2 regions of the Streptomyces sp. S063 genome follow, and region 1 is predicted to be linked to the other one. Evidence: predicted binding sites of a transcription regulator. Region 1 holds the regulator's gene; the other holds the start of a gene.
What was found. Region 1 encodes HspR, which represses chaperone genes until heat shock. Its sites were predicted from a motif close to TTGAGNNNNNNNNNCTCAA; they were not measured.
Positions count from the first base shown of each region.

Region 2: the regulator HspR is predicted to act here: its motif matches at 13,340-13,358, upstream of lon (endopeptidase La).

Region 1 covers NZ_CP021707.1:4,041,028-4,056,948, forward strand. The annotation lists gene CCZ36_RS18610 ((Fe-S)-binding protein) at 152-2,419, opposite strand; gene CCZ36_RS18615 (sugar transferase) at 2,524-3,273, opposite strand; gene dnaK (molecular chaperone DnaK) at 3,615-5,468, shown strand; gene grpE (nucleotide exchange factor GrpE) at 5,465-6,118, shown strand; gene dnaJ (molecular chaperone DnaJ) at 6,215-7,402, shown strand; gene CCZ36_RS18635 (heat shock protein transcriptional repressor HspR) at 7,404-7,856, shown strand; gene CCZ36_RS18640 (hypothetical protein) at 7,956-8,495, opposite strand; gene CCZ36_RS18650 (helix-turn-helix transcriptional regulator) at 8,726-9,691, opposite strand; gene CCZ36_RS18660 (hypothetical protein) at 10,108-10,428, shown strand; gene CCZ36_RS18665 (pyridoxamine 5'-phosphate oxidase family protein) at 10,569-10,970, opposite strand; gene clpB (ATP-dependent chaperone ClpB) at 11,115-13,706, shown strand; gene CCZ36_RS18675 (YbjN domain-containing protein) at 13,866-14,411, shown strand; gene CCZ36_RS18680 (pyridoxal phosphate-dependent aminotransferase) at 14,480-15,646, opposite strand; gene CCZ36_RS18685 (hypothetical protein) at 15,786-15,921, shown strand, end outside.
Region 2 covers NZ_CP021707.1:5,290,199-5,306,119, forward strand. The annotation lists gene CCZ36_RS24590 (zinc-binding dehydrogenase) at 1-122, shown strand, start outside; gene CCZ36_RS24595 (cellulase family glycosylhydrolase) at 211-1,674, shown strand; gene CCZ36_RS24600 (GNAT family N-acetyltransferase) at 1,652-2,191, shown strand; gene CCZ36_RS24605 (helix-turn-helix domain-containing protein) at 2,223-2,432, shown strand; gene CCZ36_RS24610 (Clp protease N-terminal domain-containing protein) at 2,432-3,019, shown strand; gene CCZ36_RS24615 (PadR family transcriptional regulator) at 3,053-4,111, opposite strand; gene CCZ36_RS24620 (DUF4097 family beta strand repeat-containing protein) at 4,113-4,970, opposite strand; gene CCZ36_RS24625 (hypothetical protein) at 5,134-5,961, shown strand; gene CCZ36_RS24630 (DUF6104 family protein) at 5,976-6,161, opposite strand; gene CCZ36_RS24635 (multifunctional oxoglutarate decarboxylase/oxoglutarate dehydrogenase thiamine pyrophosphate-binding subunit/dihydrolipoyllysine-residue succinyltransferase subunit) at 6,251-10,054, opposite strand; gene CCZ36_RS24640 (HAMP domain-containing sensor histidine kinase) at 10,337-11,413, opposite strand; gene CCZ36_RS24645 (response regulator transcription factor) at 11,410-12,147, opposite strand; gene CCZ36_RS24650 (spermidine synthase) at 12,383-13,111, opposite strand; gene lon (endopeptidase La) at 13,381-15,804, shown strand; gene CCZ36_RS24660 (polysaccharide deacetylase family protein) at 15,921-15,921, opposite strand, start outside.

The DNA.
Region 1 (15,921 bases):
CTCCAGTCGCGTCGTCGCGTACATGTCCGAGTTCACAGTTCCTCTGCGGCGGTCGTCACGTCGCCCCGGGCCGTCGAGGCCCCGGACACGAAGAAGCGGCCGGTCCTGCCCCCGAGGCAGGTCCGGCCGCTCATCGCGCCGATGCGTTACGTCACTGTGCCGGTTCCGGCTCCGGTGCGTCCACCGGCCCCGGCTCGCCGGTCGGGTCGATGGGCGTCTTCACGGACTCCAGCAGGAGCTGCGAGACGTCCACGACCTGGATGGACTCCTTGGCCTGGCCGTCGTTCTTCTTGCCGTTGACCGAGTCGGTGAGCATGACGAGGCAGAACGGGCAGGCGGTGGAGACGATGTCGGGGTTGAGGGCGAGGGCTTCGTCGACGCGCTCGGTGTTGATGCGCTTGCCGATCCGCTCCTCCATCCACATCCGGGCGCCGCCGGCGCCGCAGCAGAAGCCGCGTTCCTTGTGGCGGTGCATCTCCTCGTTCCGCAGGCCCGGGACCTTCGCGATGATCTCGCGCGGCGGGGTGTAGATCTTGTTGTGCCGGCCCAGGTAGCACGGGTCGTGGTAGGTGATCAGGCCCTCGACCGGGGTGACCGGGATCAGCTTGCCCTCGTCGATGAGGTGCTGGAGCAGCTGGGTGTGGTGGATGACCTCGTACTCGCCGCCGAGCTGCGGGTACTCGTTGGCGATGGTGTTGAAGCAGTGCGGGCAGGTCGCGACGATCTTCTTGGACGACTTGGGCTTCTTCGTCGTCTCGTCTTCGTCGTCCTCGCCGTAGGCCATGTTCAGCATGGCCACGTTCTCCTGGCCGAGCTGCTGGAAGAGCGGCTCGTTGCCCAGGCGGCGGGCGGAGTCGCCGGTGCACTTCTCGTCGCCGCCCATGATCGCGAACTTGACGCCGGCCATGTGCAGGAGTTCCGCGAAGGCCTTGGTGGTCTTCTTGGCCCGGTCCTCCAGGGCGCCGGCGCAGCCGACCCAGTAGAGGTAGTCGACCTCGGTGAGGTCCTCGACGTCCTTGCCGACGATCGGGACCTCGAAGTCGACCTCCTTGGTCCACTCCACGCGGGCCTTCTTGGCCAGGCCCCAGGGGTTGCCCTTCTTCTCCAGGTTCTTGAGCATGGTGCCCGCCTCGGACGGGAACGCGGACTCGATCATGACCTGGTAGCGGCGCATGTCGACGATGTGGTCGATGTGCTCGATGTCGACCGGGCACTGCTCGACGCAGGCGCCGCAGGTGGTGCAGGACCACAGGACGTCCGGGTCGATGACCCCGTTCTCCTCGGCGGTGCCGATCAGCGGGCGCTCGGCCTCGGCGAGGGCGGAGGCGGGGACGCCCTTGAGCTGTTCCTCGGTGGCCTTCTCCTCGCCCTCCATGGTCTTGCCGCCGCCTGCCAGGAGGTAGGGGGCCTTGGCGTGCGCGTGGTCGCGCAGCGACATGATCAGGAGCTTCGGCGAGAGGGGCTTGCCGGTGTTCCAGGCGGGGCACTGCGACTGGCAGCGGCCGCACTCGGTGCAGGTGGAGAAGTCCAGGATGCCCTTCCAGGAGAACTGCTCGACCTGGGAGACGCCGAAGACCGCGTCCTCGGCCGGGTCCTCCCAGTCGATCTCCTTGCCCGCCGTCGTCATCGGCTGGAGCGCGCCGAGCGCGACCTCGCCGTCGGCGTTCCGCTTGAACCAGATGTTCGGGAAGCCGAGGAAGCGGTGCCAGGCCACACCCATGTTGGTGTTGAGGCCGACGGTGATCGCCCAGATCATCGTCGTGCCGAGCTTGATCATCGCGAAGAGGTAGACCAGGTTCTGCAGCGTCTCGACGCTCAGCCCCTCGAAGGCCAGGACCAGGGGGTACGAGGCGAAGTACGCGGGGCCGTAGCCGTCCACGTGGTGGAGGGCGCCCTCCAGACCGCGGAGCACCATGATCGCGGCGCCGATGATCAGGATGATCGCCTCGACGAAGTACGCCTGGCCCATCTTGGAGCCGGTGAAGCGCGACTTGCGGCCCGCCCGCGAGGGCAGGTTCAGCTGGCGGATCGCGATCAGGACGAGGATGCCGAGGGTCGTGCCGAGCGCGATGAACTCGATGTACACCTCGTACGGCAGGAAGGTGCCGATGTACGGCAGCACCCAGTCGGCCTTGAACAGCTGGCCGTACGCCGTGACGATCGTCAGGCCCAGGGTCAGGAAGCCGACCGCGACGAACCAGTGGGCGACGCCCACGATTCCCCAGCGGTTCATGCGGGTATGGCCGACGAACTCCTTGATCAAGGTGATCGTCCGCTGCTTGGGGTCGTCGGTGCGGCTGCCTGCCGGTACCGCCTGTCCGAGGCGGACGAAGCGGTAGATCTGCGCGACGGCTCGGGCGACGAGCGCAACGCCGACGACCGTCAGCACCAGCGACACGATGATCGCGGCGAGTTGCATGAGTGGGGCTCCTCGGGCCTGCGAGAGCGGGATCCGGTTGGTTGCGTGATACTGCCCGCTACTACTAAGCAGTAACTTAATTAGTCTGTGCTGACACTATCCACTTAGTCCACCCTCCTGCAGGCGGGCGGGCGGTGATCTGCGTCGCTCAGGTGTGCCTTGGTTCGGCGGGCCTTCCGGAGCCGGCCCCGCAGAGGGCTGCGGGCGGCTTCGGCGAGGATCGCCAGGTCGAGCACCACTCCATGGTGCTCTGCGTAGTGCTGGTCCAGCAGGGCGGGGTCGTCCCACGGCATGCCGGAGCGGGCGCGCACCTGTGCCAGACCCGTCAGGCCGGGCCGCAGTTCCTGCCGCCACCGCCGGGCGCCGGGTCCGGTCACCCGGGGGTCGCCGGGGGCCAGCGGGGCGGGGCCGACCAGGGCGAGATCGCCGCGTACGACGTGCGGCAGCCGGGAGAACAGGTCGAGGCGGAGCCTGCGGGTGCGCAGGGTGCGCAGCTCGAAGACCCGTCCGCCCAGCCCCGCCCGGGGCCGGCTGGTCCAGGCGCCGCCCGGGGTGCGCCGCGCGGTCAGGACGAGCGCGGCCACGGCGACCGCCGGGTAGGTCAGGGCGAGCAGCGTGGCCCCGAGCGCCACGTCCAGGGCGCGTTCGGCCGTCGTACGGGGGAGGGCGCGGTCCGCGAGCCGCCGCATCCGGTCGGTTGCGCCCGCCAGGCGTGCGGCGGGGCGGGAGGGGAAGTGGCCCCGCGCGGTGCCGGACTCGGTCGCGTACGCGGGTGAGTGCGGCCGCCCGGCAGGTGCCGTCCGCCGGCTCTCCTGTCTCGCCTGTCGTACGTGCCGCTTCCTCGTGTTCTGCATCGCGCCCGCCCGGGGTTCGAGGTTCGATGGGGTTCGGGTGGGTGGCGACCCACCCGGAAAGACGATCCACACGGAAACCTGCCGGTCGGTGACGGTTGTGGCCGTCTCGCGGCAATTTGTGACAGAACGATCCCATGGTGGGACGGTGGGTCGGGTGGTGCGCGAGGGGTGTGGCGTGCGCCGGTGCGGTGGCGTGGCGGACGGGTCGGCGTGGATAAGTTCTACGTAAGCTCCGTGTAGCACTTAAGTTGAGTGGGTCCGACTCAGGTCTGTTGACTCATGGGCGGGCGTCATGCATTCTTGAGTCAGATCCACTCAAGTAATCCGTTGGAGGAATTGAAATGGCACGTGCGGTCGGCATCGACCTGGGCACGACTAACTCCGTCGTCAGCGTTCTCGAAGGCGGCGAGCCCACCGTCATCACCAACGCCGAAGGCGCCAGGACCACGCCGTCCGTCGTCGCCTTCGCGAAGAACGGCGAGGTGCTCGTCGGCGAGGTCGCCAAGCGCCAGGCGGTCACGAACGTCGACAGGACCATCCGCTCCGTCAAGCGCCACATGGGCACGGACTGGAAGATCGACCTCGACGGCAAGAGCTTCAACCCGCAGCAGATGAGCGCCTTCATCCTGCAGAAGCTGAAGCGCGACGCCGAGTCCTACCTGGGCGAGAAGGTCACGGACGCGGTCATCACCGTTCCGGCGTACTTCAACGACTCCGAGCGTCAGGCGACGAAGGAGGCCGGCGAGATCGCGGGCCTGAACGTCCTGCGCATCGTCAACGAGCCGACCGCCGCCGCCCTGGCGTACGGCCTGGACAAGGACGACCAGACGATCCTCGTCTTCGACCTCGGTGGCGGCACCTTCGACGTGTCCCTCCTGGAGATCGGCGACGGCGTCGTCGAGGTGAAGGCCACCAACGGTGACAACCACCTCGGTGGTGACGACTGGGACCAGCGTGTCGTGGACTACCTGGTGAAGCAGTTCGCCAACGGGCACGGCGTGGACCTGTCCAAGGACAAGATGGCTCTCCAGCGTCTCCGCGAGGCCGCGGAGAAGGCGAAGATCGAGCTCTCGTCCTCGACCGAGACCACGATCAACCTGCCCTACATCACGGCGTCCGCCGAGGGCCCGCTGCACCTGGACGAGAAGCTCACGCGCTCGCAGTTCCAGCAGCTGACCGCAGACCTCCTGGACCGCTGCAAGACCCCGTTCCACAACGTCATCAAGGACGCGGGCATCCAGCTCTCCGAGATCGACCACGTCGTTCTCGTCGGTGGCTCCACCCGTATGCCCGCCGTCGCCGAGCTCGTCAAGGAGCTGACCGGCGGCCAGGAGGCCAACAAGGGTGTGAACCCGGACGAGGTCGTCGCCATCGGCGCCTCGCTCCAGGCCGGTGTCCTCAAGGGCGAGGTCAAGGACGTCCTGCTCCTCGACGTCACCCCGCTGTCCCTCGGCATCGAGACCAAGGGAGGGATCATGACCAAGCTCATCGAGCGCAACACCACGATCCCGACCAAGCGTTCCGAGATCTTCACGACGGCCGAGGACAACCAGCCGTCCGTGCAGATCCAGGTCTACCAGGGTGAGCGCGAGATCGCGGCGTACAACAAGAAGCTCGGGATGTTCGAGCTGACCGGTCTGCCGCCGGCCCCGCGCGGTGTCCCGCAGATCGAGGTCGCCTTCGACATCGACGCCAACGGCATCATGCACGTCGCCGCCAAGGACCTCGGCACCGGCAAGGAGCAGAAGATGACCGTCACCGGCGGCTCCTCGCTGCCGAAGGACGAGGTCAACCGGATGCGCGAAGAGGCCGAGAAGTACGCGGAGGAGGACCACGCCCGCCGCGAGGCCGCCGAGTCGCGCAACCAGGGCGAGCAGCTCGTCTACCAGACGGAGAAGTTCCTCAAGGACAACGAGGACAAGGTCCCCGCCGACGTCAAGACGGAGGTGGAGACCGCGGTCGAGGAGCTGAAGGAGAAGCTCAAGGGCGAGGACACCGCCGAGATCCGCACGGCCACCGAGAAGGTCGCCGCCGTCTCCCAGAAGCTGGGCCAGGCGATGTACGCCAACGCCCAGGCCGAGGGTGCGGCCCCGGGCGCCGAGGCCCCGGGCGACGCCCAGGGCAAGGCCGATGACGATGTCGTCGACGCCGAGATCGTGGACGACGAGAAGGACACCAAGGGCGGTGCGGCGTGACCGAGGAGACTCCGGGCTTCGAGGAGAAGCCCGACGTCCCCTCCGGCGCCACCCCTGATGACGCCGAGCCGAAGGCTGCCGCGCCCTCCGAGGAGGAGGCGGCGGCCCCGGCCGGGGACACCGATGAGAGCGTCGGTCTGACGGCGCAGCTGGACCAGGTCCGTACGGCGCTGAACGAGCGCACCGCGGATCTCCAGCGGCTCCAGGCCGAGTACCAGAACTACCGCCGCCGCGTCGAGCGGGACCGGGTCACGGTCAAGGAGATCGCCGTCGCGAACCTCCTGTCCGAGCTCCTGCCCGTGCTCGACGACGTCGGCCGCGCGCGGGAACACGGCGAGCTGGTCGGCGGCTTCAAGTCGGTGGCCGAATCGATGGAGACCGTCGTCGCGAAGCTGGGCCTCCAGCAGTTCGGCAAGGAGGGCGAGCCCTTCGACCCGACGATCCACGAGGCCCTGATGCACAGCTACGCGCCGGACGTCACCGAGACGACCTGCGTGGCGATCCTTCAGCCGGGGTATCGCATCGGCGAGCGCACCATCCGCCCCGCGCGGGTGGCCGTCGCCGAGCCGCAGCCGGGCGCCACGCCCGCCGCGGCGAAGGAAGAGAAGAAGGCAGACGACGAGGAGAGCGGTGGCACCGAGGAGGTCTGACGGGAAGACGTCTGATCACCGCGGTGCACACCGACCGGCCCGGCGGCCGGCCCACGGGCCGGCCGCTCGGCCGATCGTCCGGAAGGAGGGACGTCGATGAGCACGAAGGACTTCGTCGAGAAGGACTACTACAAGGTCCTCGGCGTCCCCAAGGACGCCACCGACGCCGAGGTCAAGAAGGCGTACCGGAAGCTCGCCCGCGAGTTCCACCCGGACGCCAACAAGAACGACGCCAAGGCGGAGGAGCGCTTCAAGGAGATCTCCGAGGCGAACGACGTCCTCGGTGACCCCAAGAAGCGCAAGGAGTACGACGAGGCGCGCGCCCTCTTCGGCAACGGCGGCTTCCGGCCCGGCCCCGGTGGTGCGGGCGGCAACTTCAACTTCGACCTGGGCGACCTCTTCGGCGGCGGCGCCCCGGGTGGCGGACAGGGCGGCGCGGGCGGCGGCTTCGGCGGGGGCGGTCTCGGCGACGTCTTCGGCGGGCTGTTCAACCGCGGCGGAACGGGCACCCGAGTCCAGCCCAAGCGCGGCCAGGACATCGAGTCCGAGGTGACGCTCAGCTTCACCGAGGCGGTCGACGGGGCCACGGTCCCGCTGCGGATGTCCAGCCAGGCGCCCTGCAAGGCGTGTTCCGGCACCGGCGACAAGAACGGCACCCCCCGGGTCTGCCCGACCTGTGTCGGCACCGGGCAGGTCTCGCGCGGCAGCGGCGGCGGCTTCTCGCTCACCGATCCCTGTGTGGACTGCAAGGGCCGGGGCCTCATCGCCCAGGACCCCTGCGACGTCTGCAAGGGCAGCGGCCGGGCGAAGTCGGCGCGCACCATGCAGGTGCGGATTCCGGCGGGCGTCTCCGACGGCCAGCGGATCCGGCTGCGCGGCAAGGGCGGCGCGGGCGAACGCGGCGGTCCGGCCGGCGACCTGTACGTCGTCGTCCACGTCGACGCCCACCCGGTCTTCGGCCGCAAGGGCGACAACCTCACGGTCACCGTGCCCGTCACCTACCCGGAGGCGACGCTCGGCGGCGACATCAAGGTCCCCACGCTCGGCGGACCGCCGGTCACGCTGAAGCTTCCCGCCGGTACCCCCAACGGGCGTACGATGCGCGCCCGGGGCAAGGGCGCGGTGCGCAAGGACGGCACCCGCGGCGATCTGCTGGTCACCGTGGAGGTCGCGGTCCCCAGGGACCTGGGCCAGGAGGCCAGGGACGCCCTGGAGGCCTACCGGAAGGCGACCGCGGACGAGGACCCGCGGGCGGAACTGTTCCAGGCCGCGAAGGGAGCTTGAGATGGACGGCCGTCGACGCAATCCGTACCAGCTGACCGATGAGACCCCGGTGTACGTGATCTCGATCGCGGCCCAGCTCTCGGGGCTCCACCCGCAGACACTGCGCCAGTACGACCGGCTCGGCCTGGTCTCCCCGGACCGCACGGCCGGGCGCGGCCGGCGCTACTCGGCCCGCGACATCGAGCTGCTGCGCACCGTGCAGCAGCTGTCGCAGGACGAGGGCATCAACCTCGCGGGCATCAAGCGGATCATCGAGTTGGAGAACCAGGTGGCCGCGCTCCAGCAGCGCGTCGCCGAGCTCTCGGCGGCGGTGGACGGTGCGGCGGTCGCCATGCAGCAGCGCGAGGCCCAGGTGCACGCCTCGTACCGGCGGGACCTGGTGCCGTACCAGGACGTGCAGCAGACGGGCGCGCTGGTGGTGTGGCGGCCGAAGCCGAAGCGGCCTACGGAGTAGAAGCCTTTCGCACGAAGGGGCCGGGAGAGCGGCGGTTGAACGCCCTCCGGCCCCTTCGGCGTGTCCGGGGGAGTGTTTCGCGTGCCCGGGGGCGTGGGCCTACGGCAGGAACTCGCTGACCGCTTCGATCGCCATCATCCACATGGGCTGTCCGCCGGTGCCGAAGGCCGCGGCCAGGGCGTAGCCGATCGCCGCGTCGGCCGGCTCGACGACGGCCCCGTCCCGCCACTCCGCGATCACCCGCCGGTCGCCGCCGACCGAGGAGAAGTCCCCGATGCGCTTGCCGTTCCGGGTCAGCCGGCTGCTCGGGATCGAGTCGGGCACGAGCCGGTAGGCGGTGCCCGCGCAGCGGACGTCGACCCGGTAGGTGCGGCGGCGGAGCTTCCCCTTCCCGGGCTTGATCGCGGCGTCCCGGCCGTCCACGGTGAGCGTGAGCCGGCGGGGGTCGCGGGTGCCGATGAGGATGTGGTCGTCCACCTCGGTGCCGGGGGCGCGGGTGAGGACGACGCGGGGTATCCCCTCGCCGCTCACGACGAGCGTCTCGCGCTGCTCGCCGACGAGTTCGACGCGTATGTCCCCGTGGCGGTCGTCCTCGACGGTGGCGGGCAGGGGGGCGGGTGCGGGGGTGGTGTCGGTCATCCGGGCTTCGTGGTCCTTCGCTCGCGCGGGGTGTTCGTCAGGTCGGTCAGGGCTGACGTACGGAATTCTCGCAGGTGGCGGGGGAGTTCGGTGTTTCGGAGAAGCCCGAGCGGACGAGGAGGGCGCCGAGGCGGGTGCGACTGGTGGCACAGGGGGCTGTGCGGGTGTCGGGGGAGCGGGGAACTTCCCCCGGCTCACCTGGGCGCGGCCGTGCTCTCCCCCGTGTGCGGTCACGCCCCGGCGCCGGGGGGCACCGCATGGTCGGGGTCGGATTCCAGGATTCCTGATCGTGCGATCAGGTAGCCGAGTTGGGCACGGCTGTTGCTCCCCAGCGCGACGCTGAGCTTGGCGATGTGCGAACGGCAGGTCCGTACGTTCATGCCGAGGCGTCGGGCGATCGCCTCGTCGACGTGGCCTTCGACGAGGAGCTTCGCGATGGAATGCCGTACGCCGGAAATCCCGTCCGACTTGGAGTCGTACGGAATCTGTTCCTGAAGGGGCACCGCACGGTGCCAGAGCTGCTCGAAGACTTTGGCGAGGTACTCCACGATGCCGGGGTGCCGCAGTTCCAGGGCTACGGTTCGATCGTCCGTGGCCGGGATGAAGGCGACGGTGTTGTCGAAGATCATGAGTCGCTCTATGAGTTCTTCGAGCGTTCGGATCTCGACCTTGCTCTCCGCCATCTGAGCGGCATAGCTGAGAGTTCCGTGGCTGTGCCGAACGGTGTGCTGATACAGAGTGCGCATGCCGACGCCGCGTGCCGTGAGCATCTTGCCGCGCTCCATGGCGATGGTCAGCGCGTTCTCGCTGCGCCCGCCGCCGGGTTGAATCGTCAGGACCTCCGAGCGGCACTCGGCCAGGGCGAGCTCTATCGACGCGTTGATGCGGCCGATGCCTTCGAGAACCGTGATGGCGTGCGTCGTCGGCGGCACCTGCGCACTGATGGCCATGAAGGGTTCGAATGCTTCGGCGAGCTCGACCGAGAGGCGTCTGCGCTCCTGTATCTCTCGCTCGATCGGGTGAAGCCGCTGCGTCAGCGCTGCCGAAGGTGGCACCGGTCGGAGCCAGGTGGGATCGTCGGGATCGGGGTGCAGCAGGGCGAACTCCAGCAGGCAGGGAGCGTCCTCCGTCTCGACACGAGCTATCTTGCCCACGCTCAGCGCACTGGCGTAGAGCCGCGCCCCCTCGTCGCACATGGCGCTTACCGCGTGGGGATGTGTCGCTTTAGTTCTTTCTGTGGTCAATTCTCCACCCCCAGGAACATGAATCAGCAGGAACATGATGCATCGGTTCTGTGGCATTGACGTGCCTGGATGGGCCATCGTCTTGTTTGCGGGGGAGAGGAAACCTTGGAAGTAAGGACGAAGCCCATCATGAGTTACAAAACGCTTCGCTCGGTGCTTGCTGTTGCCCTCTCCGTCGGGGTGACGACCGGGGCGCTGAGTGTTCTTGACCTCGTTGAGGGCGGCGTGACCAACGGTGCGGCCGGTGCGCATGCGCTGGCGGCTCCGCCTCCAGACCTGGCTTGGGATCTGATGCCTGCGAAGGCGACGGGAACGGAAGCGGCGCTCGGTGCGCCGTCGGGCGCCGCTTCGTCGGATGGAGCCCGCGCATGAGCACCCCGCCGGACGACCGCACCTTCCGGCGCGAGATGGCAACCGCCTATCGCTCAGGGTGGCATTTCATCGATCTGCTCACGGCCCTCCCCCGCCGTGGCGACTCGTTGATGGTCACCCTGTTCGGAGAGCCGATTGTCGTGGTGATGGAAGAGGACGAGGACGTCCGCGCCTATCGCTGTCTCCGTCGGCCCCGCGGTGCGCCGCAGCCGGTTCGCTGTGCCGTCAGGTACGGCATGATCTTCGTCAATCTCGACCAGCGCGACCACGAGCTGTTCGACGCAGAACCCCTTTCCGCCACCCCCCGCAGTGCCTGAGCGATTCCCCCGTCGTCACCTGTCGCTCCAGGCGCTTCCCCCACACAGCGGCGCCACCGTGACCTGAACACGGTGGCGCCGTTGTGCTGTCCCGGGCCCGGGCCCGGGCCCGGGAACGCGGCCGGCCGCGACGAACGGTCTCAGGCCCTGCCGAGCGCCCGGTCGAGGGTGATCTCGATGACGACCCGCGTCGGGTTGATCCGCGGCGGACGGCCGTAGCGCTCCTCGTGGCGGGCCTCCGCGTCCCTGACGGCCTCCGGTTCGGTGCGGATGACCGCGCGGCCCTCCAGGGTCGCCCAGCGGGCCCGGTCGATCTGGCAGACGGCCACGCGTGCCCCGTCCGGGCCGGCCGCGCGGATGTGGGCCACCTTGCGGCTGCCCCCGTCGGTGATCACGCGTGCCACCCCCGCCTCCGGGTCGTACGTCACGCACACCGGGACCACGTGCGGCGTGCCGTCCGGGCGGGGGGTCGTCAGTGTGGACAGGTGGCTCTCGCGCCAGAACGCGACGTATTCGGGGGAGGGATTGCGTACGTCTGCCATGGGGGCAGCGTACGAGAGCCCTCGCCGGGCGCCCGCGGCGCGTGCGATCATCGCCTTGAGTGGAATAGACTCAACTTTGTGCACGTTGATTACGTCAATGCGGGCTGTACCCCTGACCCCAGCTGCGAGGAGGAGTAACCACACGTGGACGCCGAGCTGACCAACAAGAGCCGCGACGCGATCAACGCGGCCACCAACCGGGCCGTGAAGGACGGGCACCCCGACCTGACCCCGGGGCACCTGCTGCTCGCGCTGCTGGAGGGGCAGGACAACGAGAACATCGTCGATCTGCTCGCCGCCGTCGAGGCCGACCTGGCGCTGGTACGCGGCGAGACCGAGCGGCTGCTCGGCGGGCTGCCCAGCGTCACCGGATCCACCGTCGCCCCGCCGCAGCCCAACCGCGAGCTGCTCGCCGTCATCCAGGACGCGGCCCAGCGGGCCGAGGAGCTGGGCGACGACTACATCTCCACCGAGCATCTGCTCATCGGCGTCGCCGCGAAGGGCGGCCGGGCCGGTGAGATCCTCGACGGACAAGGGGCCGGCGCCAAGAAGCTGCTGGCCGCGTTCGAGACGAGCAGGGGAGGGCGCCGGGTGACCACACCCGACCCGGAGGGCCAGTACAAGGCCCTGGAGAAGTTCGGCACCGACTTCACGGCCGCCGCGCGCGAGGGCAAGCTGGATCCGGTCATCGGCCGCGACCAGGAGATCCGCCGCGTCGTGCAGGTGCTGTCGCGCCGGACGAAGAACAACCCCGTGCTCATCGGTGAGCCCGGCGTCGGCAAGACCGCCGTCGTCGAGGGGCTCGCCCAGCGCATCGTCAAGGGCGATGTGCCGGAGAGCCTCAAGGACAAGCGGCTCGTGTCGCTGGACCTCGGGGCGATGGTCGCGGGCGCGAAGTACCGCGGCGAGTTCGAGGAGCGGCTGAAGACCGTCCTCTCCGAGATCAAGGAGAGCGACGGCCGGATCATCACGTTCATCGACGAGCTGCACACCGTCGTCGGCGCCGGCGCGGGCGGCGACTCCGCCATGGACGCGGGCAACATGCTCAAGCCGATGCTGGCCCGCGGCGAGCTGCGCATGGTCGGCGCGACCACGCTCGACGAATACCGCGAGCGCATCGAGAAGGACCCCGCCCTGGAGCGCCGCTTCCAGCAGGTCCTGGTCGCCGAGCCGTCCGTCGAGGACACCATCGCGATCCTGCGCGGTCTCAAGGGCCGGTACGAGGCCCACCACAAGGTCCAGATCGCCGACTCGGCACTGGTGGCCGCCGCCACCCTCTCCGACCGCTACATCACCTCCCGCTTCCTCCCCGACAAGGCCATCGACCTGGTCGACGAGGCCGCGTCCCGGCTCCGGATGGAGATCGACTCCTCGCCGCTGGAGATCGACGAACTCCAGCGCTCCGTCGACCGGTTGAGGATGGAGGAGCTGGCGCTGAAGAACGAGAGCGACGCCGCCTCCAAGGAGCGCCTGGCGAAGCTGCGCCGCGATCTCGCCGACAAGGAGGAGGAGCTGCGCGGCCTCAACGCCCGCTGGGAGAAGGAGAAGCAGGGCCTCAACCGGGTCGGTGAGCTCAAGGAGCGCCTCGACGAGCTGCGCGGTCAGGCCGAACGCGCCCAGCGCGACGGCGACTTCGACGCCGCCTCCAAGCTGCTCTACGGGGAGATCCCGGGGCTGGAGCGGGAGTTGGAGGAGGCCGCCGAGGCCGAGCAGGAGGCGTCCAAGGACAAGGACACCATGGTCAAGGAGGAGGTCGGGCCGGACGACATCGCGGACGTCGTCGGCGCCTGGACCGGTATCCCGGCCGGGCGGCTGCTGGAGGGCGAGACCCAGAAGCTGCTGCGCATGGAGTCCGAGCTGGGCAAGCGGCTGATCGGGCAGACCGAGGCCGTGCAGGCCGTCTCCGACGCCGTACGCCGGACCAGGGCAGGCATCGCCGATCCCGACCGGCCCACCGGGTCGTTCCTCTTCCTGGGCCCGACCGGTGTCGGCAAGACCGAGCTGGCCAAGGCGCTGGCGGACTTCCTGTTCGACGACGAACGGGCCATGATCCGCATCGACATGAGCGAGTACGGCGAGAAGCACAGCGTCGCCCGCCTCGTCGGCGCCCCGCCCGGTTACGTCGGGTACGAGGAGGGCGGCCAGCTCACCGAGGCCGTCCGCCGCCGCCCGTACAGCGTCGTGCTCCTGGACGAGGTCGAGAAGGCCCACCCCGAGGTCTTCGACATCCTGCTCCAGGTCCTCGACGACGGCCGGCTCACCGACGGCCAGGGCCGCACGGTCGACTTCCGCAACACCATCCTGATCCTCACCTCCAACCTCGGCTCCCAGTTCCTGATGGACCCCCTGGTCAAGCCCGAGGTGAAGAAGCAGCAGGTGCTGGACGTGGTGCGGGCCTCCTTCAAGCCGGAGTTCATCAACCGCCTCGACGACCTCGTGGTCTTCTCCGCCCTCTCCGGCGACGAGCTGGCCCACATCGCCGGGCTCCAGGTCGACCGGCTGGCGAAGCGCCTCGCGGACCGGCGGCTCACCCTGGACGTCACCCCCGAGGCGCTGGCCTGGCTCGCCCAGGAGGGCAACGACCCGGCCTACGGGGCGCGCCCGCTGCGCCGGCTCATCCAGACCGCGATCGGCGACCGGCTCGCCAAGGAGATCCTGTCCGGCGAGGTCCGCGACGGGGACACCGTACGGGTGGACCGGGCCGAGGACGGGCTGATCGTCGGCCCCGCCTCGTAACCGAAGGTCACGGACCGTCGCAGTCTGTAGGTGAACACCCGGCGAGCCCCGTCCCCACACGCTGTCTGTCAGCTTGTGGCGGATCGGGGCCGCCGGGGCTTGCCATGCCCCGCCCGCCATGGGAGAGGATGGCCGCACTCGTCACGAAGGGAAATAACGGTGAGCATCGATCCGTCCTCGATTCCTAATTTCGGGGGCCAGCCCGAACCGCAGGCGGCAGGACCGGAGGGCCCCGTCGTCCCGGACCAGGACCTCGTCAAGCAGCTCCTCGACCAGATGGAGCTGAAGTACGTCGTCGACGACGAGGGTGACCTCGCGGCGCCGTGGGAAGAGTTCCGGACGTACTTCATGTTCCGCGGTGAGGCGGAGCAGCAGGTCTTCTCGGTCCGTACGTTCTACGACCGCCCGCACGACCTCGACCAGCGTCCCGTCCTGCTGGACGCCATCGACGACTGGAACCGCCGCACCCTGTGGCCCAAGGTCTACACCCACGCCCACGAGGGCGAGGAGGGCGAGACGGGTTCCGTCCGGCTGATCGGTGAGGCGCAGATGCTCATCGGCACCGGCGTCAGCCTGGAGCACTTCGTCTCCTCGACGGTGAGCTGGGTGCGCGCCTCGATCGAGTTCGACAAGTGGCTCACCGAGCGCCTCGGCATCCAGCCCGCCGAGGGCAAGGCGGACGGCGAGGAGCCCGCGGGCGCCTGAACCAGGGTTCGTCACGGCAACGGCCCGGGCAGCGGTCATCGCGACCGCCGCCCGGGCCGTTCGCGTGCTCAACCCAGCCGGGCCAGCCGCTCCGCCGCCTCCTGGAGCACGTCCTCCCGCTTGCAGAACGTGAAGCGGACCTGGCTGCGACCCCTCTCCGGGTCGTCGTAGAAGACCGAGTTCGGCACGGCCGCCACCCCGCAGCGTTCCGGCAGCGCGCGGCAGAAGGCGTAGGCGTCCTCGTCGCCGAACGGGGAGATGTCGGTGGTGATGAAGTACGTCCCCTCCGGCTCGTACACCCGGAAGCCCGCCGCGCGCAGGCCCGTCGCCAGCAGGTCCCGCTTGCGGCGCATGTCCTCGCGGAAGCCGGTGAAGAAGGCGTCGGGCAGGGCGAGCGCCTCGGCGATCGCGTACTGGAACGGGCCCCCGCTGACGAAGGTCAGATACTGCTTCGCCGCGCGCACCGCCGCCACCAGGGGCGCGTCGCCGGTGATCCAGCCGATCTTCCAGCCGGTGTACGAGAACGTCTTCCCCGACGAGGAGATGGACACCGTGCGCTCGCGCATCCCGGGCAGCGCGGCGATGGGGTGGTGCGCCCCCGTGAAGACCAGGTGCTCGTAGACCTCGTCGGTGACCACCAGGAGATCGTGCTCCACCGCGAGGGCCGCGATCCCGGACAGTTCGTCGGGGGTGAGGACCGTGCCGGTCGGGTTGTGCGGGGTGTTCAGCAGCAGGAGGCGGGTGCGCGGGGTGATCAGGGTGCGCAGTTCGTCGAGGTCCGGGCGGAAGTCCGGGGCGCGCAGGGGGAGCGGTACGCGCGTGGCGCCCGCCATGGCGATGCAGGCGGCGTACGAGTCGTAGTACGGCTCGAACGCGATGACCTCGTCGCCCGGTTCGAGGAGGGCGAGCAGGGAGGCGGCGATCGCCTCGGTGGCCCCGGTCGTGACCAGTACCTCTGTCTCCGGGGACCAGGTCAGGCCGTAGAAGCGCTCCTGATGGGTGGCGACGGCGTCGCGGAGTTCCGGGACCCCGGGGCCGGGCGGGTACTGGTTGCCGTGGCCCGCGCGCAGTGCCCGGACCGCCGCCTCCCGGATCTCCTCGGGGCCGTCGGTGTCGGGGAAGCCCTGGCCGAGGTTGATGGAGTCGGTCCGCGCGGCCAGCGCGGACATCTCGGCGAAGATCGTCGTGCCGAACGTGGCGAGGCGGCGGTTGAGCAGCGGTCGTCCCTGTGTCATGGGCGCCATCCTGGGCCGAAGCTCTGGAGTTGCTCAAGTCCGCTTTGGCGCGCGCGGGCTCTGGGAATCCCCCTTTCACACAACAACGGGGAAGCGACGGGGGACCTCGCTTCGGGGGAGAGAAAGGCGGGTGGGGGCCATGGTCGTCTTCATCGCGACAGTGATCGCCGCGGTCGTCGTCGGCGGGTTGGTGCTCGTTCTGCGGGCCACCGGTGGCGGGAGCGGCTCGTCGTCGCGGTCCGGACGTCGGCGTTCCGCGAGCAGGACCTCCGCCG
Region 2 (15,921 bases), 1.2 Mb from region 1:
CGACCACCGGCGTGCGCCCGGTCATCGACGAGGTGCTGCCGCTCGACCGGGCCCGCGAGGGGTTCCAGCGGCTGGAGTCCGGCGACCTGTTCGGGAAGATCGTGCTCACGCCGACCTCCTAGGGACGACAGGAACTCCTCCGCCACAGATACTTGAACACGTCTCAGCTTTGCTGATGAGATGCCGCCCATGCGAATGGGCAGAGCACTCATGGCACTTGTCGTCGCGTCCGTGCTCGCGGCGGGGGCCCTCGCCCCCGCCGCCTCGGCGCGCCCCGCACCCGGCTCCCCTTCCCCGACCCCGACCCCGTCCCCGTCCTCATCCGCGTCCGCGTCCTCGGCCTCGTACGAACGCGCCATACCGCCCCTCACCGACGACCGGGGCCGCGCCCTCACCCTGCGCGGCTGGAACGTCGAGGACAAGGCGAACCGCGGCGAGGACGCCCTCAGCGCGATCACCGAGCGGCACTTCCGCGACCTGCGGGCCGGCGGCTTCAACTTCGCCCGGCTGCTGGTCTTCTGGGACGACCTGGAGCCCCGGCGCGGCCAGTACAGCGCGCGCTACCTCCGGAAGATCGAGCGCATCCTCGACTGGGCCCGCAAACACCGCGTCCACGTCCTCATCGACGCCCATCAGGACGTCTTCGGGCCCGCGTTCGGGCACCGGGGCATCCCGGAATGGGCCACCAGGACCGACGGGCTGCCGTTCACCCCGAACCCCGACGACTGGTTCTCCGAGTATTTCCAGCCCGCCGTGCAGCGGGCCTTCACCCACCTCTACGAGGACCCCGACCTCCAGCGCGCCCAGGCCGCCATGTGGCAGGTCCTCGCCGAACGATTCGGCCGCCACCCCGCCGTCATCGGCTACGACCTGATCAACGAGCCCATGGGCGAGCTGAGGGAGGGCGAGGACCTGGCGACCGCCGCCCGTCGCATCGAGGCCGAGCACCTCACGCCGATGTACAACCGGCTCGCCCGCGCCGTCCGGGCCGAGGACCGCTCCACCTGGATCTTCGTCGAGCCGACCCCCATCGTCGGGGAGGGCGTGCCCACGGGGCTGGGGCGCATCAAGGACAGCCGGACCGTGTACGCCCCGCACTTCTACAACACCGCCATGGAGGCGGGCGCCGACTACGACCCGGACGCGGGCTGGATCGAGGCGTACGAGGCCGCCGTCACCGCGTACCCCGCCCGCCACCGGATGCCCGTGGTCGTGGGGGAGTGGGGGCCGCTGAACAACGCCCTCCCCAACATGGGCCGCTTCTACCGTGAGGCCGTCGCCTCCCTGAACCGCTACAGCTCCGGCTGGGCGGGGTACGTCTGGTGCTACGGCGGCGGCTACTGCGCGGTCGACGAGCGCGGCCGCTTCCGTACGAACAAGGAGCGGACCGCCACCCCGTACGCCCCTGCCGTCGCCGGAACCGTCCGCTCCGACACATACGACGCGGGTACGCGCACCTACCGCCTCGCCTACCGGGCCGCCGTCCGGCCCGGGGTGACGGAGCTGTCCCTGCCCCCCTCCTCCCGGGGGTGGCGTGTCTCCGTCACCGGCCCCGCCCGCGTCCTCGGCGACGGGGTGCGCGGTGGATGGCCGGTCGTCGTGGCGCGGCCCGGTTCGGAGGTGGTGGTGACCGTGCGGGAAGCTGGCCCGTATGGACGAACTGACCACCCCTGAAGGGTTTCTGCTGCGCCCCTGGCTGCCCGACGACGCCTCGGCGGTGCTCCGCGCGTTCGCCCCGGCCGAGATGGACCGCCAGACGGACCGCCCCGTGGACGACCGGTCCGGGGCGCTGGCCTGGATCGCGGAACGCGCACGTGAACGTGGGGCGCGCACCGGCTACTCCTGGGCCGTCGTGGGGGAGGAGGGCGAGGCGCTCGGCTGTGTGGCGCTCAACGTCGTCAACCGGACCCACGACAGCGGCTGGGTCTCCTACTGGACCACCGAATCCGCCCGCGGCCGGGGCGTCGCCCCGGCCGGCGTGCGGGCCCTCGCCCGCTGGGCCTTCGACGAGCTCGGGCTGTACCGGCTGGAGCTGGGACACCGCACCGACAACGTCGCCTCCTGCCGGGTCGCGACCCGCTCCGGATTCGCGTCCGAGGGCATCGAGCGGGCCAAGCTGCGGTACGGCAAGGTCCGGTACGACGTCGAGCGGCATGCCCGCCTCGCCGACGATGTTGTCAACTTTGATTGACATGCGACAGACGTCAACGTAGGTTGACATCATGACCGAAGCAACGGATCTGGCCGCGCGCGCCGGTGACCGCGACCCGCGCGTCGGGCTGCGGGCGGTGGCCGCGCTGCGGCGGCTGCTGGAGCAGCTCGAAGCCGTACAAGTCGGAAGCGCCCGCGAGCAGGGCTGGTCCTGGCAGGAGATCGCCGCCGAGCTGGGCGTCAGCCGGCAGGCCGTGCACAAGAAGTACGGGAGGCGTTGATGTTCGAGCGATTCACCCGAGGGGCCCGCGCGGCCGTGAAAGGCGCCGTGGCCCAGGCCGAGCGGGCCGGAGCCGGCTCGGTCACCGAGGAACACCTGCTGCTCGCGCTGCTGGAACAGGAGGGCGGCCGGGCCGCGTTCGCCGTCACCGCGCTCGGCCTCCACGACCGCCGGTCCTCCCTGGAGGCGTCCTTCGCCGAGGCCCGGCGCCGTGGCGGACTGACCAGGGCCGACACCGAGGCCCTCGCCGGTATCGGGATCGACGTCGGCGCGATCGTCTCCCGTGTCGAGGAAACCCACGGCGAGGGCGCCCTCGACGCCGGCCGTGGTGGCCGCCGGTGGTGGCGGTCCGGGCACCGCCCCTTCACCCCGGGTGCGAAGTCCGTGCTGGAGAACTCCCTCCGGGTCGCCCTCGGCCGCGGTGACCGGTTCATCGGCGAGGAGCACCTCCTCCTGGCCCTCACCGCGAAGCCCGGATCCGTCGCCGACGTCCTCGCCGAGCACGGCGCGACCCACACGGCCGTGCGGCGCGCGCTGTACGGCTCCGACGACGGCGCGGCGGGCCAGGGGCACGCCCAGGCCGGGTGAGCGGAGGGGGCGGGGCTGCCTCCCCGCCCCCTCTCAGGCCCGTTTGTCGTCCTCGTCCTCCGCTGTCAGCAGCGCCTCGATCCGCACCGCCGCCTCGCCCAGGTGGCGGCGGGCCTCCGCGAGCCGGGGCTCCGTCACCCCCTGATCGCGGGCCGTGTCCCGGATGCCGTCGCGGAACCGGTCCAGCAGGCGGTCCAGATCGCGCACCGGGTCGCCCGTCGTCGGCACGTCCTGCCCCCAGTCCGCACCGGGAGCCGGGTCCGGGACGGGCGGGGGGGTCTCCGGGTCGGGCTTGCCGAACGGAGGCCAGGCGCCGGACCGGGCGAAGCCGCCGAGCTGGCCGGTGATCTCCGCGAGGCCTTCCCGTACCCCGGAGGGCCAGTCGCCCCGGGCGAAGTGCTCCTGCACCTGGCGGGCGGCGTTCTGCATCTGCTCCCGCGCTTTCTCCTGGGCCTCCTTGGCCTGGCGGCGGGCCTGCTGGGCGTCCTCGCGGGCCCGCCGGGACTCGTCCTTCGCCCGGCGGGCCTGCTCCTTCCACTCCTGCTTGGCCCGGCGCAGCTCCTCCTTCGCCGTGCGCCAGGCCTCGCTGTCGCCGAGGTCGCCCAGACTGCCGAAGTCGCCGAAGTCGCCGAAGGGGGACGACTCGCCCTTTCCCTTCGCCTTGCCGGACCCGGACCCGGACCCGGACTCGGTCTTCGTGCCGTGCCGGGACTCCGACGCCGCTGCCCGCACATCGCTGCGGAGCCGGCCCGCCGCGCCCCGTACGTCGTCGCGTATCTCTGCGGCCAGCTCGGAGAGCGAGTCGCGGATCTCCAGCTCCAGGTCGGCCAGTTCGCCGCTGCGGCCCGCCAGCTCCTCGCGGCCGCCGTCGGTGATCGAGTAGACCTTGCGGCCGCCCTCGGTGGCGTGGGTGACCAGGCCCTCGGCCTCCAGCTTGGCCAGCCGCGGGTAGACCGTGCCGGCGGAGGGGGCGTAGAGGCCCTGGAAGCGTTCCTCCAGCAGGCGGATGATCTCGTAACCGTGGCGCGGAGCCTCGTCCAGGAGCTTGAGGAGATACAGGCGCAGACGGCCGTGGGCGAATACGGGGGGCATGTCAGAGAACCTTTCCGGTCGGCTCGGCGGCGTACGCGTCGTCCTCGGCGGGCGGCCTGCGCAGGAGGGCGATCGAACCGGACACGGTCGTCGCCCGCAGGGTCCCCGTCCCGGCGCCCAGCGTGCCGGTGATCTTCTTCGCGCCCCACTGCCCGCCGACCCGCAGGTCCTCGAAGGCGTTGGAGACGGCCCCGCTCGCGGTGTTCGCCTCGACCCTGGCGTCCGCGGGGTGCGGCAGCCGGATCGCGATCTCGCCGGACACCGTGGTCAGCCGGATGTCCGTGGGCTTCCCGGACGGGTCGACGTCCAGCACCATGTCGCCGCTGACCGACTCGGCCCGGACCGAGGCCCCCGCCCCGTCGATCACCGTGAGATCACCGGCCACGGAGTGGAAGCGCAGGTCCCCCGTGACGCTCTGGGCCTCCAGGCTGCCCGACACGGACTCCCCGCGCACCGCGCCCGTCAGCCCGACGAGTGTGGAGTCCCCCGTGATGCCGCGGACCTCGGTGCGGCCGCTGATGCCGGAGACGACGGCCCCCGCGCCGATCACGCCGACCTCGACCGAGGCCGTCGTGGGCACGACGAGCGAGACGACGGCGCTGCGGCGGCGGCCCTTGGGGTCGAGCCAGCGCAGCAGGTCCTGCCAGGGCAGATCCTCGTACGCCACGGTGAGCCGGCCGTCCTCCTGGGTCACGATCAGCGGCGGCCCGTCGAGCGCGGAGACCTCCAGCCGGGCGCCAGGCTCGTCGGTCCCGACCACGTTGACCGCGCCGTCGACGATACGCACCTGGAGCGCCGCCACCGGATCGTCGAAGGAGAGCTTCCGCGGCTCATCGATGGTCCATGTCGACACAGGCATGGATATGACCTCCCGGGAAGCGTGGCAACGCAACATATCGCGTCTCGTGAGGAACACGATATATCGCGGATGGGGGAAGTCAAGGGAGCTTGCGCCCGGCGGAGGTCAGCACCATGCCTCCAAAATCGATCAAACATGGGCATATTGCCCTAGCGTATGAGCCATGAACGCGACATCCACCGGGGCCCTCCTGCTCTGCCGGGCCGATCCCGAGACCGTACGGCCGCTCGCCCACCTGCTGCGCGAGCAGATGCTGCTGGTCCGCGCGGGCGAGGAGTGGAGCGTGCTCGTCCCGGAGGGGAAGCCCTGGCGGGCCGGGGGCGCGGAGCAGGACGCCGAGCCGGTCGACCGGATCCTCGGCGGCTGGGCCACCGCGCTCGCCGTCGGTTCCACCTGGCCGGTGCTCGCCCTGTGGTGGGACGCCGACCGGGCCGGATACACCCTCGCCGCCGGATTCCGCCGGCCCGTGGGCTACATCTGGCTGACCGACGGCACCCCGGTCGGCGAGGACGAGGCCATGCGCACCTTCGCCGCCCGGCTCGGCCTCGACCCGGTGCTCGACGTACAGGCGCTGGAGGAGCTGACCCGCCCCGACCCGGAGACGGACGCGGAGGCCCGGCTGCGCGGACTGCTCGCCGTCCTCGCCGGCGCCGGGCTGACCCTGCCCGCCGGACTCTCCCCGGGCGAGAGCGCCGACCGGCTGCGCAGCGTCGCGGCGGCGCAGCGCCAGGTGGACCGCGTCGAATGGGCCGGCTGGCGCGATGCCGTACGGGTCGAACTGGACGCGGTCGAGAGCAGCCGGGTCGGTCCATGGGTACGCGGCCCCCGCGCCCGGGCCGTCGCCGCCGTCCAGCTCGCGGCCGGGCTCCCGCTCCTGCTGTGGGGCGCGCGGCGCCGCAGCGGTGGCTGGGCGGCGGCCGGCGCGGTGCTCCTGGCGCAGGGCGCGCTGGGGCTCGCGTACGAGCGGGCCAGGGCGGGCGCCGAAAGCTAGGGGGCGTCTGGACCTTACGCGTCCTCGTCGTCCTCGTCGTCCAGCCGGGCCAGCCACGTCGCGAGGCGCTCGACGGGCACCTCGAAGTCGGGGTTGAGGTCGACGAACGTCCGCAGCTGCTCGGCGAGCCACTCGAAGGTGACCTCCTCCTCGCCGCGCCGCTTCTCCAGTTCCTCGATGCCACGGTCCGTGAAGTACATGGGAGAAGGATATCCAGCGGGCGAACGCCGGGGACCCGGCCCCGCGACAAGCGCGGAACCGGGCCCCGGAGTGTTCGGCGTTACGGTCCTCAGGCCTCGAAGACCTCGTTGACCAGCTGCGTCTGCTCCGCCTGGTGACGCTTGGCGGAGCCGACCGCCGGGGACGAGCCGTGCGGCCGCGAGATGCGGCGCAGGCGCTCGCCGTGCGGCACGTCCGCGCCGACCGCGAGATCCAGGTGGTCGATCAGGTTGAGCGCGATGAACGGCCACGCACCCTGGTTCGCCGGCTCCTCCTGCGCCCACAGGTACTTCTCGGCGTTCGGGTACTTCGCGATCTCGGCCTGGATCTCCGCACCCGGCAGCGGGTACAGCCGCTCCAGCCGGATGATCGCGGTCTCCGTGTCGCCCCGCTTCTCCCGCTCGGCGTCCAGGTCGTAGAAGAGCTTGCCCGAGACGAAGACGACCTTGCGGACGTCCTCCGCCTTGACGGTGTCGTCGCCGATCACCGGGCGGAAGCCGCCGGAGGTGAACTCCTCGATGGACGAGGCCGCCGCCTTCAGGCGCAGCATCGACTTCGGGGTGAAGACGATGAGCGGCTTGTGGTGCGGGTTGTGCACCTGCCAGCGCAGCAGGTGGAAGTAGTTCGACGGAAGGGTCGGCATCGCGACCGTCATGTTGTCCTGCGCGCACATCTGGAGGAAGCGCTCGGGGCGGGCGGAGCTGTGGTCCGGGCCCTGGCCCTCGTAACCGTGCGGCAGGAGCAGCGTGACGCCGGAGGTCTGGCCCCACTTCTGCTCGGCCGAGGAGATGAACTCGTCCACGACGGTCTGCGCGCCGTTGACGAAGTCACCGAACTGGGCCTCCCAGATGACCAGCGACTCCGGGCGGGCCAGCGAGTAGCCGTACTCGAAGCCCATCGCCGCGTACTCGCTGAGCAGCGAGTCGTAGACGTTGTACCGGGCCTGGTCGTCCGCCAGGTACAGCAGCGGGGTGTAGTCCTCGCCGGTGACCTGGTCGACCAGGACCGCGTGGCGCTGGCCGAACGTGCCGCGGCGGCTGTCCTGGCCGGCGAGCCGGACCGGGGTGCCCTCCATCAGCAGCGAACCGATGGCCAGGGTCTCGCCCATGCCCCAGTCGATCGTGCCGTTCTCCACCGAGGCGGCGCGACGCTGCATCTGCGGCAGCAGACGCGGGTGCACGGTGATCGAGTCGGGGATGTTGACCTGGGACTCGGCGATCCGCTTGACGACCTCGGCGGAGACGGCCGTCTCCACGGCCACCGGGAACGCGGCCTGCGGCTCCGGGACGTGCGGGGACGCCGGCTGCGAGGTGGCCTCGCGGACCTCGGCGAACACCTTCTCCAGCTGACCCTGGAAGTCCTGGAGCGCCTGCTCCGCCTCTTCCAGCGTGATGTCGCCGCGACCGATGAGGGACTCGGTGTAGAGCTTGCGCACCGAGCGCTTCTTGTCGATCAGGGTGTACATCTGCGGGTTGGTGAACTCCGGGTTGTCGCCCTCGTTGTGACCGCGGCGGCGGTAGCAGATGAGGTCGATCACGACGTCCTTGTTGAACGCCTGCCGGAACTCGAAGGCGAGCCGCGCGACGCGGACCACGGCCTCCGGGTCGTCGCCGTTGACGTGGATGATCGGCGCCTCGATCATGCGTGCCACGTCGGTGGCGTACATCGAGGAGCGCGAGGACTCCGGGGCGGCGGTGAAGCCGACCTGGTTGTTGATCACCACGTGCACGGTGCCGCCGGTGCGGTAGCCGCGCAGCTGCGACATGTTGAGCGTCTCGGCGACGACGCCCTGGCCCGCGAAGGCCGCGTCGCCGTGGAGCGCGACCGGCAGGACCGTGAAGTCCGTACCGCCCTTGTTGATGATGTCCTGCTTGGCGCGGGCGATGCCCTCCAGGACCGGGTCGACCGCCTCCAGGTGCGAGGGGTTGGCGGCCAGCGAGACCTTGATCTGCTCGCCGTCCAGACCGGTGAAGGTGCCCTCGGCGCCCAGGTGGTACTTGACGTCGCCGGAGCCGTGCATCGAGCGCGGGTCGAGGTTGCCCTCGAACTCGCGGAAGATCTGCGCGTACGACTTGCCGACGATGTTCGCCAGGACGTTCAGGCGGCCGCGGTGGGCCATGCCGATGACGACCTCGTCGAGGCGGGCCTCGGCGGCGGAGTCGAGGACGGCGTCGAGCAGCGGGATGACGGACTCGCCGCCCTCCAGCGAGAACCGCTTCTGGCCGACGTACTTCGTCTGCAGGAACGTCTCGAACGCCTCCGCGGCGTTCAGCCGGCGCAGGATGCGCAGCTGCTCCTCGCGCTCCGGCTTCGGGCGCGGGCGCTCCACCCGGTCCTGGAGCCACTTGCGCTGCTTCGGGTCCTGGATGTGCATGAACTCGATGCCGGTGGTGCGGCAGTACGACTCACGGAGCACGCCGAGGATGTCGCGGAGCTTCATCATCGTCTTGCCGGCGAACCCGCCGACCGCGAACTCCCGCTCCAGGTCCCACAGGGTGAGGCCGTGCTCGGTGATGTCCAGGTCGGGGTGCTTGCGCTGGTGGTACTCCAGCGGGTCGGTGTCGGCCATGACGTGGCCCCGGACCCGGTAGGAGTGGATCAGCTCGAAGACCCGCGCGGCCTTCGTGACGTCGTCGTCGTGCGAGGCGTCGATGTCCTTGAGCCAGCGGACCGGCTCGTAGGGGATGCGCAGCGCCTTGAAGATCTCGTCGTAGAACTCGTTCTCGCCGAGCAGCAGCTGGGAGAGGACGCGCAGGAACTCGCCGGAGGCGGCGCCCTGGATGACCCGGTGGTCGTAGGTCGACGTGAGCGTCATGACCTTCGAGATGCCGAGCTTGTTGAGGGTGTCCTGCGAGGTGCCCTGGAACTCCGCCGGGTAGTCCATCGCGCCGACGCCCATGATGAGGCCCTGACCGGGCATCAGGCGGGGCACCGAGTGGACGGTGCCGATGCCGCCGGGGTTGGTCAGCGAGGCGGTGACGCCGGTGAAGTCGTCCATGCCGAGCTTGCCGATGCGGGCACGCCGGACGATGTCCTCGTACGCCTGCCAGAACTCGAAGAAGTTGAGCGTCTCGGCCTTCTTGATGGCCGCGACGACCAGCTGGCGGTCCCCGTTCGGCTTCACCAGGTCGATGGCCAGACCCAGGTTGACGTGCTCCGGCTTGACCAGGGTCGGCTTGCCGTCCTTCTCCGCGAAGGAGTAGTTCATCGACGGCATGGCCTTGAGGGCCTGCACCATCGCGTACCCGATGAGGTGCGTGAAGGAGATCTTCCCGCCGCGGGCGCGCTTGAGGTGGTTGTTGATGACGATGCGGTTGTCGAAGAGCAGCTTCACCGGGACCGCGCGGACGGACGTGGCCGTCGGCAGCTCCAGCGAGGCGTTCATGTTCTTCGCGACGGCGGCCGAGGGGCCGCGCAGCGTCACGTACTCCGGTCCGGCCGGGGCCTCGGTGGACTCGTCGGCCTTCGCCTCGGGCTTGGCGGGCGCGGCGGCGGGCTTCGCGGCCGCGGGCTTCGCCGGGGCCGGGGCGGTCTTCGCCGGAGCCGCCGGGGCGGCCTTCGCCGGGGCCGGCTGCGCGGGGGCGGCCGGAGCGGCGGCGGGCGCGGCCTTCGCCGGAGCCGGAGAGGCCGCGGGCTCGGTCACCGGAGCCCCCGAGGCCCCGGGAGCGGGCTTGTCCGCCGTGCCGGCGGTACCCGGCTTGTAGTCGGCGAAGAAGTCCCACCAGGCGCGATCGACCGAACTGGGATCCTGGAGGTACTGCTGGTAGATCTCGTCGACGAGCCATTCGTTGGCGCCGAAAGCCGCGGCCGGGTTGGTGCCCGGGCTGGCTTGGTCGGTCGAGACGCTTGAGTTACTGGGGGACTGAGACGACACGGCGGCAACCGCCCTCTTCCGCTTCACAAGGTGATGGACAGCGGAAATCAAGGCTACGCCCCCCGAACCGTTCCTTGCAGGCCGGGCCGGTGCTTCGTCGTGCACATCACATCGAAGGGCGGGTTTCGGCGCAGGAAATGGCGGGAAACAAGCGAGGTTCCACTGCACTTCGGGTACGCAGGACCGTGGATACGGTCCTGCGACCGTATCCCCTTGAGGCCCCCTACGGGCAGGACACGGATGAACGTGCCCTTCCGGTTCGACCCTATGTCAACGAGACCGTCAACCGTGCTGCTCGGGGATTCCCGGGAGGGTGACCTGGATCCGGCAGCCCCGTACGGATTCGGCCACCCTGATCCGGCCGCCGTGCAGATCGACCGCCCAACGGGCGATGGCGAGCCCCAGGCCCGTACCGCCGTCGCTGCCCGGACCGTGCGGGGAGGGCGCCTGGCCCCGGTTGAAACGCTCGAACACCCGGTGCCGCTCCGCCTCCGGGATGCCGGGCCCCTCGTCCATGACTTCCAGCTCCAGCGACTCGGGGTGGGCCCCGCGCCGCGCCAGCACCGTCACCCGGCCGTGCGGCGGGCTGTGCTTGACCGCGTTGTCGATGAGGTTCGCGACCACTTGGTGCAGCCGCTCGGCGTCCGCGTGCGCGGTCAGCTCCGGCGGCGAGACGTCCAGATGCAGATGGACGTCCGTACGGGAGTGATTGCCCGAACCCGACGACAGGCGTCGCTGCGAGGCGGCGAGATTGGCCTCCTTCAGTACGCCCGACAGATACGGCCAGACCTCGAAACGGCGTGCCTTGAGTGCGACGACCCCGTTGTCCAGGCGCGACAGGTCCAGCAGCGTCTCGACCAGCCGGCCGAGCCGTTCCGTCTGCCTCAACGCCGTGCGCATCGTCTCCGGATCGGCGGCGGACACCCCGTCCACCACGTTCTCCAGTACGGCTCTCAGCGCCGCGATGGGCGTGCGCAGCTCATGGCTGACATTGGCGACCAGCTCTTTTCGATGCCGGTCCTCCGCCTCCAGATCGTCCGCCATGCGGTTGATCGTCTGCGCCAGGTCGCCCAGCTCGTCCCGCCGCCCGGCGCCGCTCACCCGGCGCGTGTAGTCGCCGTGCGAGATCGACCGGGCCACCGCTCTCATCTCGTCCAGGGGTGCGGTCAGACCGTGCGCCACGAACTGGGTGATCAGCAGCGTGGCGATGACCGAGAACACCGTGATGAAGCGGAACTCCGTACGGGTCCGCAGTGCGACGATCAGCAGGCCCGTGGTGATGAACACCGAGACCACGACGAGCGTGCCGAGCTTGGCCTTGATGGAGAAGGGCCGCAGTCCGGACCCTGGCCGGGTCATGGCGCCGGAGTCTCCAGGGCGTATCCCACGCCGTGCACCGTACGGATCCGCTCCGCGCCGATCTTCCGGCGCAGCGCCTTGATGTGGCTGTCGACCGTGCGGGTGCCCGAGGCGTCCGCCCAGTCCCACACCTCGGCCAGCAGCTGCTCCCGGGAGAGCACCGCGCGCGGGGTGTTGGCGAGGCAGACCAGCAGGTCGAACTCGGTCGGCGTGAGGTGGACGTCCTCGGCGCGCACCCGGACCCGGCGCTGCGCGTGGTCGATCTCCAGCTCACCCAGGCGCAGTATCCCGCTGCGCGGGGTGACGGCGGCCAGCGCGGCCCGCTCCACCCGGCGCAGCAGCACGTGCACCCGGGCGGCCAGCTCCCGCATCGAGAACGGCTTGGTCATGTAGTCGTCGGCGCCGACCCCGAGCCCGACCAGCATGTCGGTCTCGTCGTCGCGTGCGGTGAGCATCAGCACCGGCACCGGGCGCGCCGCCTGCACCCGGCGGCAGACCTCCAGGCCGTCGAAGCCCGGGAGCATGATGTCGAGCACCATCAGATCGGGCTGCCAGGCCTCGGCCGCGTCCACGGCCGCGGGGCCGTCCAGCGCGGTCTGCACCAGGAAGCCCTCCGCCCGCAGCCGGGCGGAAATGGCGTCGACGATCGTGGCGTCGTCCTCGACCACCAGCACCCGGCGCTGAGCCCCCGGGGTGGCCGCGACGCCGTTGTGGGTGGTGTGTGTCTGTTCCATCGCCCCGCCCCTGCCCGTTCTCGCGGGAGCCATTCCCCCGGAGGCACGGTCTTCGCTCGTGGTTTTCGTGGGTGATCCCGTGTGCCGGTCAGCAGCGTAAAGGCAGCAGAGGGCTCCCGGCTACGCAGGGTGTTGCCCCGGGGCGACGAGTTCGGGCCGGGCGGGGCCGCCGGATCGTCTGCCTTGTGCCGGTTGACCCGTGCCACCGCCGGGCCACGCATACCGGGAGGGGGGTTCAGCCGGCCCGGAGTGCGAGATGGACCACGTCGGGCACACCTCGGGCAACGGCCACTTCTTCCGTCCGAACCCCGCTGAACCCGGCATTCCGCAATGCCTGTTCGAAGGCGGGCGAGGGCTGCGCGGACCAGACGGCGAGCACGCCGCCCGGGGTCAACCGGTCGTGGCAGTGCGCCAGACCGGCGGGCGAGTAGAGGCTTTCGTTGCCCTCCGTGACCGTCCAGTCGGGACCGTTGTCGATGTCCAGGCAGAGCGCGTCGTAACGCTCCGTGGTGGTACGGAGGTGGGTCACCAGGTCCGTGTGCAGGATCCCGGCCCTGGGGTCGGCCAGCGCCGGTCCGGAGATCCGGTCCAGCGGCCCGTCCCGGTGCCAGTCCACGATCGCCTGCTCCCGCTCCACGACCGTGATCCGCCCCCAGCGCTCCTCCTCGGCGGCCCGCACCAGGGAGAAGCCGACGCCCAGGCCGCCGATGAGCACCGACGGGCCGGTCCGGCCGGCGGGCAGCGCGGCCAGCGCGGCGTCGATCAGCAGCCGCTCGGAGCGCCCGTCGGAGGTGTCCATCAGGAAGCAGCCGTTGGCGATGATCTCGAAGTGCTCCCCGCGCTCACGCAGGACGACCTCGCCGAAGGGGCCGTCACGGCGGTCGAGCACGACGGGGGCGCCGGCGGCGCGCACGGGCGGCGCCTCCGTCGGTTCGGGGGCGGGCCAGGTGGATGTCGCGGACATGGGGGCGGCTCTCCGGTATCCGGTCGTGGCGGTCGGTGCCCGTCCATCCTCCCCGCCGCGCGGGGCGAGGGCCAGCGCCTTCCCGTATCGGGCAGGGGAACAACCGCCCGCTGCGGATCGCTCCCGTACGAGGAGGGGTGCCCTGGTGCCGGGGGTGCGGCGGGCGGCGGGGCGGGCTGATCGCTCAGAGCGAACATCGATCGGGGAACAATCAGCGACTCACAACCATTGAGTCCACATAGCTCAACTTGCCTGCCGAAGGGGAGATCATGACTAACGAGTCCCAGGCGTTCACACCGATCGACCTGCCCGTGCTGCCGCTCGACGACGAGGTCGTCCTGCCCGGCATGGTGGTGCCGCTGGACCTGTCCGACACCGAGGTGCGCGCCGCCGTCGAGGCCGCGCAGGCCGCAGCCCGCCCCGGCGGTGGCAAGCCCCAGGTGCTGCTGGTCCCGCGGATCGACGGCACGTACACGGGGACCGGTGTCCTCGGCACCGTCGAGCAGGTCGGACGCCTGTCGGACGGCGACCCGGGCGCCCTCATCCGGGCCCGCGACCGGGTCCGCATCGGAGCCGGGACCAGCGGTCCCGGCCGGGCGCTCTGGGTCGAGGGGACCGTGCTGGAGACCGCCGCCCCCGACCCGCTGCCCGGATCCGTCGCCGAGCTGGTCAAGGAGTACAAGGCGCTCGCCACCAGCTGGCTGAAGAAGCGCGGCGCCTGGCAGGTCGTGGACCGCATCCAGCAGATCGACGACGTCTCCGCGCTCGCCGACAACTCCGGATACTCACCGTTCCTCTCCACCGCCCAGAAGGTCCAGCTCCTGGAGACCGCGGACCCGGTCGCCCGGCTGAAGCTCGCCATCCAGTGGCTGAGCGAGCACCTCGCCGAACAGGACGTCGCCGAGTCCATCGCCAAGGACGTCCAGGACGGCGTCGACAAGCAGCAGCGCGAATTCCTGCTGCGCCGCCAGCTGGACGCCGTGCGCAAGGAGCTCGCCGAGCTCAACGGCGACCCGGAGGGCGAGTCCGACGACTACCGGGCCCGCGTCGAGGCCGCCGAACTGCCCGAGCACGTCCGCGAGGCCGCGCTCAAGGAGGTCGAGAAGCTGGAGCGGTCCAGCGACCAGTCGCCCGAGGGCTCCTGGATCCGCACCTGGCTGGACACCGTCCTCGAACTGCCCTGGACCGAGCGCACCGAGGACGCCTACGACATCCGCGGCGCCCAGGAGGTCCTGGACGCCGAGCACGCCGGCCTCGCCGACGTGAAGGAACGCATCACGGAGTACCTGGCGGTGCGCAAGAGGCGCGCCGACCGCGGCCTCGGTGTCGTCGGCGGCCGTCGTGGCGGTGCGGTCCTCGCCCTCGTCGGGCCGCCCGGCGTCGGCAAGACCTCGCTCGGCGAGTCCGTCGCGCACGCCATGGGCCGCAAGTTCGTCCGCGTCGCGCTCGGCGGGGTCCGGGACGAGGCGGAGATCCGGGGCCACCGGCGTACGTACGTCGGCGCGCTCCCCGGCCGGATCGTGCGGGCCATCAAGGAGGCCGGCTCGATGAACCCGGTCGTCCTGCTCGACGAGATCGACAAGGTCGGCTCCGACTTCCGGGGCGACCCGGCCGCCGCCCTCCTCGAAGTCCTCGACCCGGCGCAGAACCACACCTTCCGCGACCACTACCTGGAGGTCGAGCTCGACCTCAGCGACGTGGTCTTCCTGGCCACCGCCAACGTCCTCGAAGCCATCCCGGAGGCCCTGCTCGACCGCATGGAGCTGGTTCGCCTCGACGGTTACACCGAGGACGAGAAGGTCGTCATCGCCCGGGACCACCTGGTCCCGCGCCAGCTGGAGCGGGCCGGTCTGGAGAAGGACGAGGTGGCCCTGGAGGAGTCGGCGCTGCGCAAGCTGGCCGGCGAGTACACCCGCGAGGCGGGCGTACGGAATCTGGAGCGGGCGGTCGCCCGGCTGCTGCGCAAGGTCGCGGCCCAGCACGAACTGGGCGACCGCGAGCTGCCGTTCACGGTGACCGAAGCGGATCTGCGCGGCCTGATCGGGCGCCCGCACCACGTGCCCGAGTCCGCCCAGGACCCGGCCGAGCGCCGCACCGCGGTGCCGGGTGTGGCCACCGGGCTCGCGGTGACCGGGGCGGGCGGCGACGTCCTCTTCGTCGAGGCGTCCCTCGCCGACCCGGAGACCGGGGCGTCCGGACTGACCCTGACCGGTCAGCTCGGGGACGTCATGAAGGAGTCGGCGCAGATCGCGCTGAGCTTCCTGCGGTCGCACGGCGCCGAGCTGGAGCTGCCGGTCGCGGACCTCAAGGACCGGGGCGTGCACGTCCACTTCCCGGCGGGCGCGGTCCCCAAGGACGGCCCCAGCGCCGGCATCACGCTGACGACCGCGCTGGCCTCGCTGCTCTCCGGACGCCTCGTCCGTACGGATGTGGCGATGACCGGTGAGGTGTCGCTGACCGGGCGGGTCCTGCCGATCGGCGGAGTCAAGCAGAAGCTGCTGGCCGCGCACCGGGCGGGCATCACGACCGTGGTGATCCCCCAGCGCAACGAGGCCGACCTGGACGACGTCCCGGCCGAGGTGCTGGAGAAGCTGGACGTCCACCCGGTCACCGACGTCCGCCAGGTGCTGGAGATCGCCCTCGCGCCGGCCACGGCCCGGGCGGAGGAGAGGATCCCGGCGGCGGCTGCCTGACCGCGCCGTACGACGGCCCGATGGCCCGGACGGCCCGCTCTCCGCTACGGCGGACGGCGGGCCGTTCCGCGTGTCCGGGCCGTGGCCCACGGGCCTGGTCTCCCGGGGCCCGCGGCT